One region of the Novosphingobium resinovorum genome, then DNA from elsewhere that is predicted to be linked to it. Evidence: riboswitches for the same ligand, from Rfam matches in the RefSeq annotation. Region 1 holds a riboswitch; each other region holds the start of a gene.
The links. A riboswitch is a leader RNA that binds a small molecule or an ion and turns the genes downstream of it on or off. The one in region 1 is predicted to bind cobalamin.
Positions count from the first base shown of each region.

Region 1 (3,273 bases):
CGGTGGTGACCGGGTATTCCATGGCGATCTCGACCGCGTCGGCGCGCAGCAGACCCTGCGCAATGCGGCGAGCGTGGCCGGAGCGGCCCTTCTTGCGGAAATAGGCGATCTGCCGGGTGCCGCGCACCAATCGATCCGCGCGCACGCTCATGAGGTCTTCCGCGCCGGGACCAAGGCCGACGCCGTGAACCGTCCCGTACTTCTCTGACCCGCTCATTCGGCGCGGCTCGCAAGGGCGTTGACTGCGGCGACGGTGATAGCGCTGCCACCAAGGCGACCTGCGACGATGCAGCAGGGAACAGGTGCCTCCGCCCACAAGGCGTCCTTGGATTCGGCAGCCCCCACAAAGCCCACCGGACAGCCGATGATCGCCGCCGGGCGTGGGCAAGCTGGGTCCTGCAGCATGTTGAGCAAGTGAAACAATGCCGTAGGCGCATTGCCGATGGCCACCACTGCGCCTGCCAGATGCGGCCGCCACAATTCCAGCGCGGCGGCAGAGCGCGTATTGCCCATGACGCGCGCCATTTCCGGCACTTCGGGGTTCGCCAGTGTGCAGATCACCCGGTTGTCGGCAGGCAGACGCGCTCTGGTCACGCCTTCGGACACCATGCGCGCATCGCACAAGATCGGCGCGCCTGCGACCAGCGCCTTGCGCGCAGCCAAGGCGAAACCGTCCGAAAAACGGATATACGCCTCGAGCCCCACCATGCCTGCCGCATGAATCATCCGTACCGCGACAGGCTCTTCCTCGGCATCGAAGCGCGCGAGATCGGCCTCGGCACGGATGATGGCGAAGGACTGGCGATAGATCGCGGCGCCGTCCTTCTCGTAGACATGCGGCATCAGGAAGCTCCAAGGCGGGCGAGAATTTCGGCGCTGTCCAGCCCTCGGTACAGCGGTTCGGCATCGGCACGGGCACCGAAAGCAAGATCGTAGCGCCCGCTGCGGCCCGTCACCGTCACATCGGCAGGCAGCGGACTGGCGCAGCCCTTCGCGCAGCCGGAGACATGCAGACGCCCCCGCACGACCGGCGCGAGCTGGCGCGCCAGATCGCGCGTCTCCACGCTGGCTTGTGGGCATGTGGGCGCTCCGGGGCAGGCATCGACGCGCAGCAACGGGTCGGCAGGGTCAGTCAAAAGGCCGGGAACGTCGAGCAAGGATGCACCTTCGACAAGGAGCACTCGCCAAGGCGTCAGGCGCAGCCCGGTAACGCCTAAGCGCTGCATCAGGGCCAGCAAAGTCCGGGCTTCAATGCGACCGAATGGCAGGCCATAAGCAACGTGTCCGCGGCCCTCACCCGGTGCAAGCGACGCGGGAGAAGAGGCTGGCCGCGTATCGCCCATGGCCCAAACAGGCAAAGGAGCGCCGTGCCGGACCATCCGCTTGGCCTGAACGCCTCCGCTGTCGACGAACCATCGGGCGAGCGCCAGCAGGGCATCGACCTCTCTCCCAATAGTGAGGCGCACACCTTCGGCACGTCCATCAGCACGCAGTACCAAGGTGCCATCGCAGCCGCGCTCTACACGAAAATCGCCCGCTTCGCAGGCCACCGCCGAAACTTCTCCGGCGTCGATGACGAAACCGACTTTGCCGGGCAACTGTGGGAACTCCGTCAGCCGGTCACGCAGTTCATTCGCAATTCGCACGGTGTCGTCGCCCGCCTGCCATTCCGGAGCGACGAGGATGTTCCGGCGGCCCTCCCGCTCACCATCGCGATCGACAAGGCTCAATGTACACAGGCACTCCAGCAGAGCGGGCCACTGCGCCTCGCTCACACCGCGGATCTGCAGGTTGGCGCGTCGTGTCAGGTCTATCAGGCCGCTGCCATGCGTCAGCGCCGCCTCGCACAAGGCCACCGCTTGCGTAGCGCTCATCCGGCCAAGGTGCGGCTTGACCCGCATCAGCAGCCCATCGCCCGCCGCCATCGGATGCCAGGCATCGGGGCACCAACCCCTTATCACTCCCTCTCCCTGCGCCCTCACAGCCATCCCACCCCGTGCACCGGACCGAAACGAGGATAGGGCTTGCCGACGACAGCCGACCGACGCGGGCCGACGGGCGGGCGCAACAGGCACCCGGCGACACGCGCACGTGCAGCCCCAGCCGCACAGCTTCGTCGCCCAGACGGAAGAACAACCGTGCCGTGACCATCCCCTGGACCAAGGCAAGAGCGACCAGTGCGCCGGCAGGTCTCCTGGCTCGCGGGTCACGGCTTGATGCACGCCTTCCCGGACTTTGCAGCCCAGTGGCTGCCCTTTCGAAAGGGCCAGTGCATCGCGCTACCCGCTTACAGTTGCAGGGACAGCCGCGGATTTGGGGGCAAGCCCCCGCACCGCATTCCCGATTGAGCCCCGTCAGGGGCACCGGCGCGATCATGTTTTACAGTTGGAAACCAATTGCAAAGCCGCCCTTACAGTGATCCAGCGCATGCACAAGGTGCAATAGCTTTTCATCGCTACGTATGAACCGACCCATTCCGGCCGCTCAGCGGCCAATTTTTCGCTACTAGGTTCGGAAAGTCCGGTTTCTTATCATGGTGCCCATGGCTCGCCGTAGATGGGGCCAAGTCGCGGGCAGCAAAGTGCATCAGCAATCTGCTTCCCCTTATCGGCGCTGGATATCTCAGTGATTGGAAATATGCTCTCCCAAATGACGTCCAGCGATGTAACCGAAGGTCATGCTTGACCCTAATGTGCCGCCCGCTCCGCCGTAGACGTCGCCCAGCACCGCCGCCATCGCGTTGCCCGTAGCGTAAAGACCGGGGATCGGGTTGCCGCTCCAGCCGATAACCTGAGCTTCGGCGTTGGTCTTGCGACCGCCTGCAGTGCCCAGCCCGCCAGCTTCCATCTTGACCGCGAAGTACGGCCCCTGATCGATCTTGCCCAAAGTGCGGAACGGCGCTTCGAATGCGGTATCGCCCCACATATAAAAGTTACTTCAGCTTGAACTCGAGTTTGCGAAGCGTCCCCGAGAACCGGCTGCTCGCGATCGTGTAGTCGCAGTTTACCGGGGTGATGGTGTCCATGCCGACGTCGAACCCCTCGGTATGAGACATCCAGCCCCCGGATCGTACGCCCGATCCGCCCGCTGCCGACCGGCTTACCATCGATGCTGATCGTCAGCGTGCCGCCCGAGCCCAGCTCCTGCTTGTCCGCTTGGAAAGCCGCAGTCAGGCTATGGTGACCTGCCGCAACCGGCTGCGCCGCGCGGATGGTGAACTGGTCCGTCCCCACCGCATTGTAGTGGAACACCGGCACCCCGTCCTTCAGGTAG
Region 1 is NZ_CP017076.1:1,936-5,208, reverse strand. Features, by position in the region: gene cobI (precorrin-2 C(20)-methyltransferase) at 1-217, opposite strand, end outside; gene BES08_RS17760 (precorrin-8X methylmutase) at 214-843, opposite strand; gene BES08_RS17755 (ferredoxin-like domain-containing protein) at 843-1,901, opposite strand; cobalamin riboswitch at 2,168-2,383, opposite strand; gene BES08_RS31905 (FAD-binding protein) at 2,623-2,847, opposite strand.

Region 2 (3,273 bases), 1.6 Mb from region 1:
TCGCGGACGCCTTCGCGGCTGAGGCCGAATTCGGCCAGGTCATATTCGTGCTTGCCGTGCTTGCCCTTGGGGTTTGCAGCCAGGTAGGCTTCCATGGCTGCGCGGGCTTGCGGCGTGAAAGGCTCGTCGAACCTTTCGTAGATGCCCTGCGCCGTGGCGAGCGGGTCGCGCACCAGATCGCGATACTGCACGTCGAAGATCGCATCGTGCCCGTGCTTCGCACGAAAGGCGTTCGACCGCGCGATCATCAGGTCGAACGTCTCCAACAGATTCTCTCCGATGGCCCGAAGATCGACCTGATCGCTGTACATCCGCCGCACTTCCTTGACGAGGCTGCAGGCCGAGCCCAGCACTTCGACCGGATCGCGGTGCGTCATGACCAGTTGCGCGTCAGGAAACTCGGCCGTCAGGGCATCGAGGAACAACGGGTGCCAGGGGTTCTTGAGCGTCCAGCGCCCCGGGGCATTGGCCTGAAGCAGCTGCAGCAGCCGCTTTTCGTAGCGGAAGGCGGGCGCGTAGTCGGCCTCGTCCAGGAACCAGCGGTGGTAGCCCGGAATGTCCGCCTGGGAATCGTAGAGCTGCGCGCAGAACGACGGCGCCATGGCGAACTGGCACTCGGTCGGGCTGTCGGCCTCCTCGTAATGGATCGCGGCGATCTGCGGCGCGTACTTCAGCCCCTGCAGCGTTCGCGTCTGGCAGGCATCGTGACGGGGACCGGCGTGAAGTTCCTGCACCAGCGGCGGCGGCACCGAATCGAACGCTTCCCAGCGCAGGAACGCGCGGCGCGCCGGGTCGGCTTCCAGCAGGTTGATCGCCAGCGTGGTGCCGGTACGCGGAAGGCCGAAGACAAACAGCGGCTTCTCGACCGGGCGCTCCAGAAGTTCGGGGTGGCGCGCCAGCCAGTCCTCCACGCGCATCCGGTTCGCCATCGCGGCCACCAGTGCATCGACCGATCGCGCCATGCCCGCTTCGGTGAATCTGGCTTCGTCCTCGTAGGACTTCAGCAACACGCCAAGCCCTTCGAGGATCGCGGGATCGCCGAAGTCGCTCAATCCGGTCCGTTCGCTTGCCGCTGCGACGATGTCCTGCGCCTGCATGTCTTCTCCCTCATCCCGTGCCGCGTCATCGCGCGGCGTTCGGAGGGGATCATGAAGACATGGGGCACACTTTAGAAGCTACCCGCCGATCACCTTGGCGATATCGGGCGATCAGACCGAAAGGATCAGGGAATCGTCGCTGCGCGGGGGCGTACCGTCGTAGGAGGGCAGAGGCTCGAAGTGCTCGTTCAGCAGTTCCATCGACGAGAGGCCCGCCAGCTTGAACTGGCCGAGACCCGGCTCCTCGTCGCTGCGGCGTGCCTTCGCGGGGTTCATGGCACTGACGACAAGATCGCCGTGCCTTTCGAACAGCATGTGCGGGGCAAGCGTGATCGTGTTGCCGTTGTAACGCGCCGTCACGAACTTTCGCGTGGCTATGGCTTCCATCAGGGTGAGTCGTGGATCAGTCATCGGCACCGCAAATTGCACGGGTTGCCCAAAATGAAAAGCAAGGTTGCAACCGAAAACTCGCAGGACGGGCTTTCGGAAGGCCCCACGCGAACGGCTTGCAAATCGTGCGCGCAGCGAATAATCCCCCGCCCGTCCCTCCGAAAAGGGGGACACGATCGCGTTGGTGCCTTCCGAAAGGGGCTTAAAAGGGAACGCGGTGAGAGGGGCTACCCCTCGAAGCCGAGGCTGTCCCTGCAACTGTAAGCGGTGAGCGCGATGCATATCGCGGCAGGCCAATGTGCCCTGCCGCAGCCACTGGGCCGGACGCTAACTCCTGCGAGGCCTGGGAAGGCCGTGCATCGCGTGACGACCCGTAAGCCAGGAGACCTGCCAGCGTCCGGTCGCTCTTGCCTTGGTCCAGGGGATGGCCGCGGCACGGTGTACTCCGTCTGAGCGACGAACTTGCGGCCAGGCCGCAACGGTGGGTTTCGCCGGTCGCTCGTTCGCGCCCGGATTCCGCCGCTGCACCCGTGCGGGGGGACACCCCTCTCGCGGGAACCTGTCCGTTCGACTGGGAAACGCAACGGGGGTTACAACATGAATACGAGATCGCTTCTTTCCGGCCTGATCGCTTCGGGCGCGTCATTCTGCATGCTTGGCATGTCCGCGACTTCGGCGCAGGCGCAGGAAGCCGCCGAGACGGCGCCGGAGAATGCCAATAACACGGATGCGGGCAATATCGTCGTCACCGCGCGCAAGGCGGGTGTCCTGCAACTCGGCCAGCAGGCCGACGCCTCCAGCCGCCTCGGCCTCACGCCGATGCAGACGCCGGCCAGCGTCGACGTCATCACCAGGGAGATGATCCGCAGCCTGGGCGACCGCACCGTGGTTGCCGCAGCCGCGCGCGCGCCGGGGCTCATCAACAACAGCTCGGCCTTCGGTTACTCGCTGAGTTCGCGCGGGTTCACCGGCTACACCTCGGTGATGCAGCTCTACGACGGGATGCGCGTCTACACGACGACCACGCAGACCTTCCCCGCCGACCCGTGGATGGCCGAGCGGATCGAGGTCCTGCGCGGTGCGGCCTCGGTCCTCTATGGAGAGGGCGGCATCGGCGGCGCGATCAACGTCGTGCGCAAGAAGCCCAATACCGAGCAGTTCGAAGGCGAGGTCCGTCTCAGCGGCGGTTCATTCGATACTTATGCGGCGGCGGGCGGGATCGGCGGGCCGATCGGAGACAGGCTCTCGTACCGCGTCGATCTCAGCTACAACCGTTCGGACGGGTGGATGGAGCGCGGGCAATCGCGCAGTCTTGCGCTTTCGGCGGCGCTGCGCTGGCAGGCGCGCGACGACCTCGTGCTGACGCTGACGCACGACCGCGCCGACCTCGACCCGACGATCTGGTACGGCACTCCGCTGCGAGACGGCAAACTGGTGCGCGAAATCCGCAAGAAGAACTACAACATCGCCGACCGCTCGCTGCGTTTCGACGATGCCTGGACCCAGGCCAAGGCCGAATGGACACCGGCCGAGGGGGTGACGATCACCAACGTCGCCTACTACCTCACCGGCTTCAAGCACTGGCGCAATGCCGAGGGCTATGCCTGGTCCGGCGACCAGATCCGCCGCTCGAGCTATCTGGAGATTGTCTACAAGACGAAACAGTGGGGCGACCGCTTCAACGCGGTGTTCGATCATACGCTGCTTGGCATGGACCACCGCCTGAGCCTGGGCGGCGAGTACAACACCGGCTCGCTGCTGCGCACCGACAGTTCGCCCAACAGCC
Region 2 is NZ_CP017076.1:1,633,446-1,636,718, reverse strand. Features, by position in the region: gene BES08_RS24500 (sulfotransferase family protein) at 1-1,097, opposite strand, end outside; gene BES08_RS24495 (hypothetical protein) at 1,209-1,508, opposite strand; cobalamin riboswitch at 1,655-1,896, shown strand; gene BES08_RS24490 (TonB-dependent receptor) at 2,085-3,273, shown strand, end outside.
Region 2: another riboswitch for cobalamin. It lies ahead of BES08_RS24490 (TonB-dependent receptor); the one in region 1 lies ahead of BES08_RS17755 (ferredoxin-like domain-containing protein).

Region 3 (3,273 bases), on a different replicon from region 1:
TGGTGACGCCAGGACAAGGCTAGGTTCTCAGATCATCAGCCTGATGATGCCGGTGAAGGGCGGCCTACAGGCAGGGATGAACCACTTCAGGTCTAAGGTTCAAGCAATGCGGCCGGACATCGGTTCCAGGAGGAAGCTGGTCCGCCCGCATGCTGCACGTTCGAATCAAGGAAACACGTCCCTCGTCCCGCAGTCGGCCTGTCGAAGGCAGCTTTGATCAAGGCCTTCGACATAAGCCGCTCGATGTCCGTCGCCGATCGCGATGCGATCGAGGAAAGCCCGAGATGAGGCCATGACCTCCTGCGGCAGCCATGGCCAGATCAGTCAGCGCTGGACCAGATTCACGGCCGACGCCTTGCCCCGGCGATCGATCTCGATTTCGAATTCGAGTTGATCGCCTTCCGAAAGGCCATGCAGACCGGAGCGCTCGACGGCGCTGATATGCACGAACGCATCAGGCTGACCGTCATCGCGGACGATGAAGCCGAAGCCCTTCATGCTATTGAAGAACTTGACGGTGCCGGTGGCCTTCTCGCCAGTGGACTGATTCTGAACAGGTGCGGCACTTCGCTCGCGACGTTCGGCAACGATGACCTCGCCCACGATGGTCAGTTCGGAAGCGGAAATCTTGCCGCCTCGCTCGACCAGCTGGAATTCCAGCTGCTGACCTTCCGCCAGCGTTTCGAGGCCGGCGGACTGCACGGCGCTGATGTGCACGAATGCATCGTCGCCGCCGCCTTCAAGCTGGATGAAGCCGAAACCCTTGTCGGGGTTGAAGAACTTGACCGTCCCACGGCCCTGACCGACAACCTGGCCCGGGCCGCCGCGCGAACCGCCACCGCCACCGCCAAAACCGCCGCCTCGCGATCCGCCGAAGCCGCCACGCTGGCCGCCACCGAAGCGGTCACCACCGCCAAAGCGATCGTTGCCGCCGCTCCAACGATCATCGCCGCCGCCGAACCGGTCGCGACCTTGGCCGCGATTTCCCCTGTCGAATGTCATCTTTTAAGTACCTTAAGCTAAGTCCGAGAAACCTATCCTCGCGAGTGAACGTAGCACGCAAGGCCGCAGAACCCGTTTCAGGGTGCAGGATGAAAGGCGATAGCAGCGCAACGACGTCTTGGCGACCAGAGTTCTGCGATCGGCTGCGATGCATGGCACGGAGGCGACTTTAGCACAGCGATGACCGAAATTTCACGCAATTCGACAATCGATCCGGCCGCCGCCGACCCTTGCCACGCGCTCGGAAGCAAATTTTGCTCCCCGGAGCGGCCCGTTAGCCCTGGCATCGCTAGTCGGGAGTTCAGGATACAGGCCGTACCTGGACGCCATACAGACAGGCTTGTGCCGTGAAACCGTTTGAGATAGCGCGCCATATCTGCCCTTCATTGGTGCAGACAAGATCGCGCTGGTGCCTCGAAAGAGGCTTAAAAGGGAACACGGTGAGAAGGCATGCCCTTCGAATCCGAGGCTGTCCCTGCAACTGTAAGCGGTGAGCGCGATGCATATGTGCGGTGGGGCAAAGGTTCCTGCCGCCAGTCACTGGGCCGGACGCTGCAACATGCGAGGCCTGGGAAGGCCTTGCATCGTCGCATTGACCCGTGAGCCAGGAGACCTGCCTGCGTCTGGTCGCTCATGCCGTGGTCCAGGGGGTGGCCAAGGCCCGGAATCATTCCGTTCGAGCGACGAACCAGCGGTGGAGGCCGCATCGGTTCGCGCAGACGGTCGCCCGCGGCGTCCGACCGCCGGCGCGCGTCGACCGTCTTGATGGCGGCAAGCCTCCCACCCAGTCGCAGGCGTCGGGGGGAATGATGATGAATTTGATGAAAAGCGCTGCGCTGGTGCGCATCGTGGCAGGCACCGCAATGGCGCTGGCGACGATGCCCGCCTGCGCCGAAGAGGCATCCGCCGGCGGCGCGGATGGCGGTTCCGGCGAAATCGTGGTGTTCGGACGCGGCGAGGCCAAGATCGGCACCGCCCATGCCGCCAGCGAGGGCAGCGTCGGCGGTTCCGACCTGCTGGTCCGTCCGCTTCTGCGGGTCGCCGAACTGCTTGAGGCGGTGCCCGGCATGGTAGCGGCGCAGCATTCGGGCAGCGGCAAGGCCAACCAGTACTTCCTGCGCGGCTTCAACCTCGATCACGGCACCGACTTCACGACTTATATAGATGGCGTGCAGATGAACCTGCGCAGCCACGGGCATGGCCAAGGCTATCTCGATCTCAACGGCCTGATCCCCGAGATCGTCGCCCGCGAAGACTTCCGCAAGGGGCCGTACCGCGCAGATGGCGGCGACTTTGCACTGGCCGGCGCGGCCTACATGACGACCATCGATGGGTTCGACCGCCCGTGGATCTCGGTAGAGGGTGGATCGTACAAGTCGGGGCGGCTGGCCGCCGGTGGCAACATCAAGGATGTGGCGGGTGGCAGTCTCACGCTGGTGGGGCAGGCCAAGCGCTATGATGGTCCCTGGCAGGAGGCCGAGCATCTGCGGCATTACTCCGGCTTTGCGAAGTACATCGCGTCCGCTGGCGAAGGCACCGTCGAAGCATCGCTCCACGCCTACCACGCCACTTGGCGGCCGACCGAGCAGATCCCCGAGCGGATCATCGGCAGTGCGCTGTGCCCTGACGAATTCTGCTCCCCCGATCCTTCGGCGCGTGGCCGCACAACGCGCTTCGTCGGCAACGTCGCGGTGCGACAGCCGAACTGGAGCGCTAATGTCTATGCCCAGTACTACGACTGGAACATGTATTCGAACCCAACTTATGCCGATCCGGACAGCACCAGCGCGCAGATCGACCAGTTCGACAAGCGCTGGGTCGTGGGTGTCACCGCGCGCAAGCAATGGGCTTTGGGCTCGACGCTGCAACTGAGCATTGGCACTGAAAACCGCTACGATCACATCGGCAACGTCGGGGTGAATCGTACCGAAACCCGCGCCTTTTTGTCCTCGTTGGGTCGATATCACGTCGAGGAACTGTCCGGCGCGCTCTATGGCGAAGCGACCTGGAAGCCGGTGCCCGGCCTCAGGCTAACCGGAGGCCTGCGAGGCGACTATTACCACTACGCCGTCCGCGCGCGCGACGCCATGGCGACCGAACTGGGAACCGGCAGCGGACACGATTCGATCGTCTCACCCAAGGTATCGGCAGCCTACGAGATCGTCCCGCAGTTCGAAGTCTATGCCAACTGGGGCCGCGGCTTCCATTCCAACGACGTGCGCGGTGCGGTGAACGTGGAATCGCCCGTGCCCGTTCTGGTGCGCGGCACTG
Region 3 is NZ_CP017075.1:3,578,845-3,582,117, reverse strand. Features, by position in the region: gene BES08_RS34595 (cold-shock protein) at 325-1,002, opposite strand; cobalamin riboswitch at 1,393-1,637, shown strand; gene BES08_RS16700 (TonB-dependent receptor) at 1,809-3,273, shown strand, end outside.
Region 3: another riboswitch for cobalamin. It lies ahead of BES08_RS16700 (TonB-dependent receptor); the one in region 1 lies ahead of BES08_RS17755 (ferredoxin-like domain-containing protein).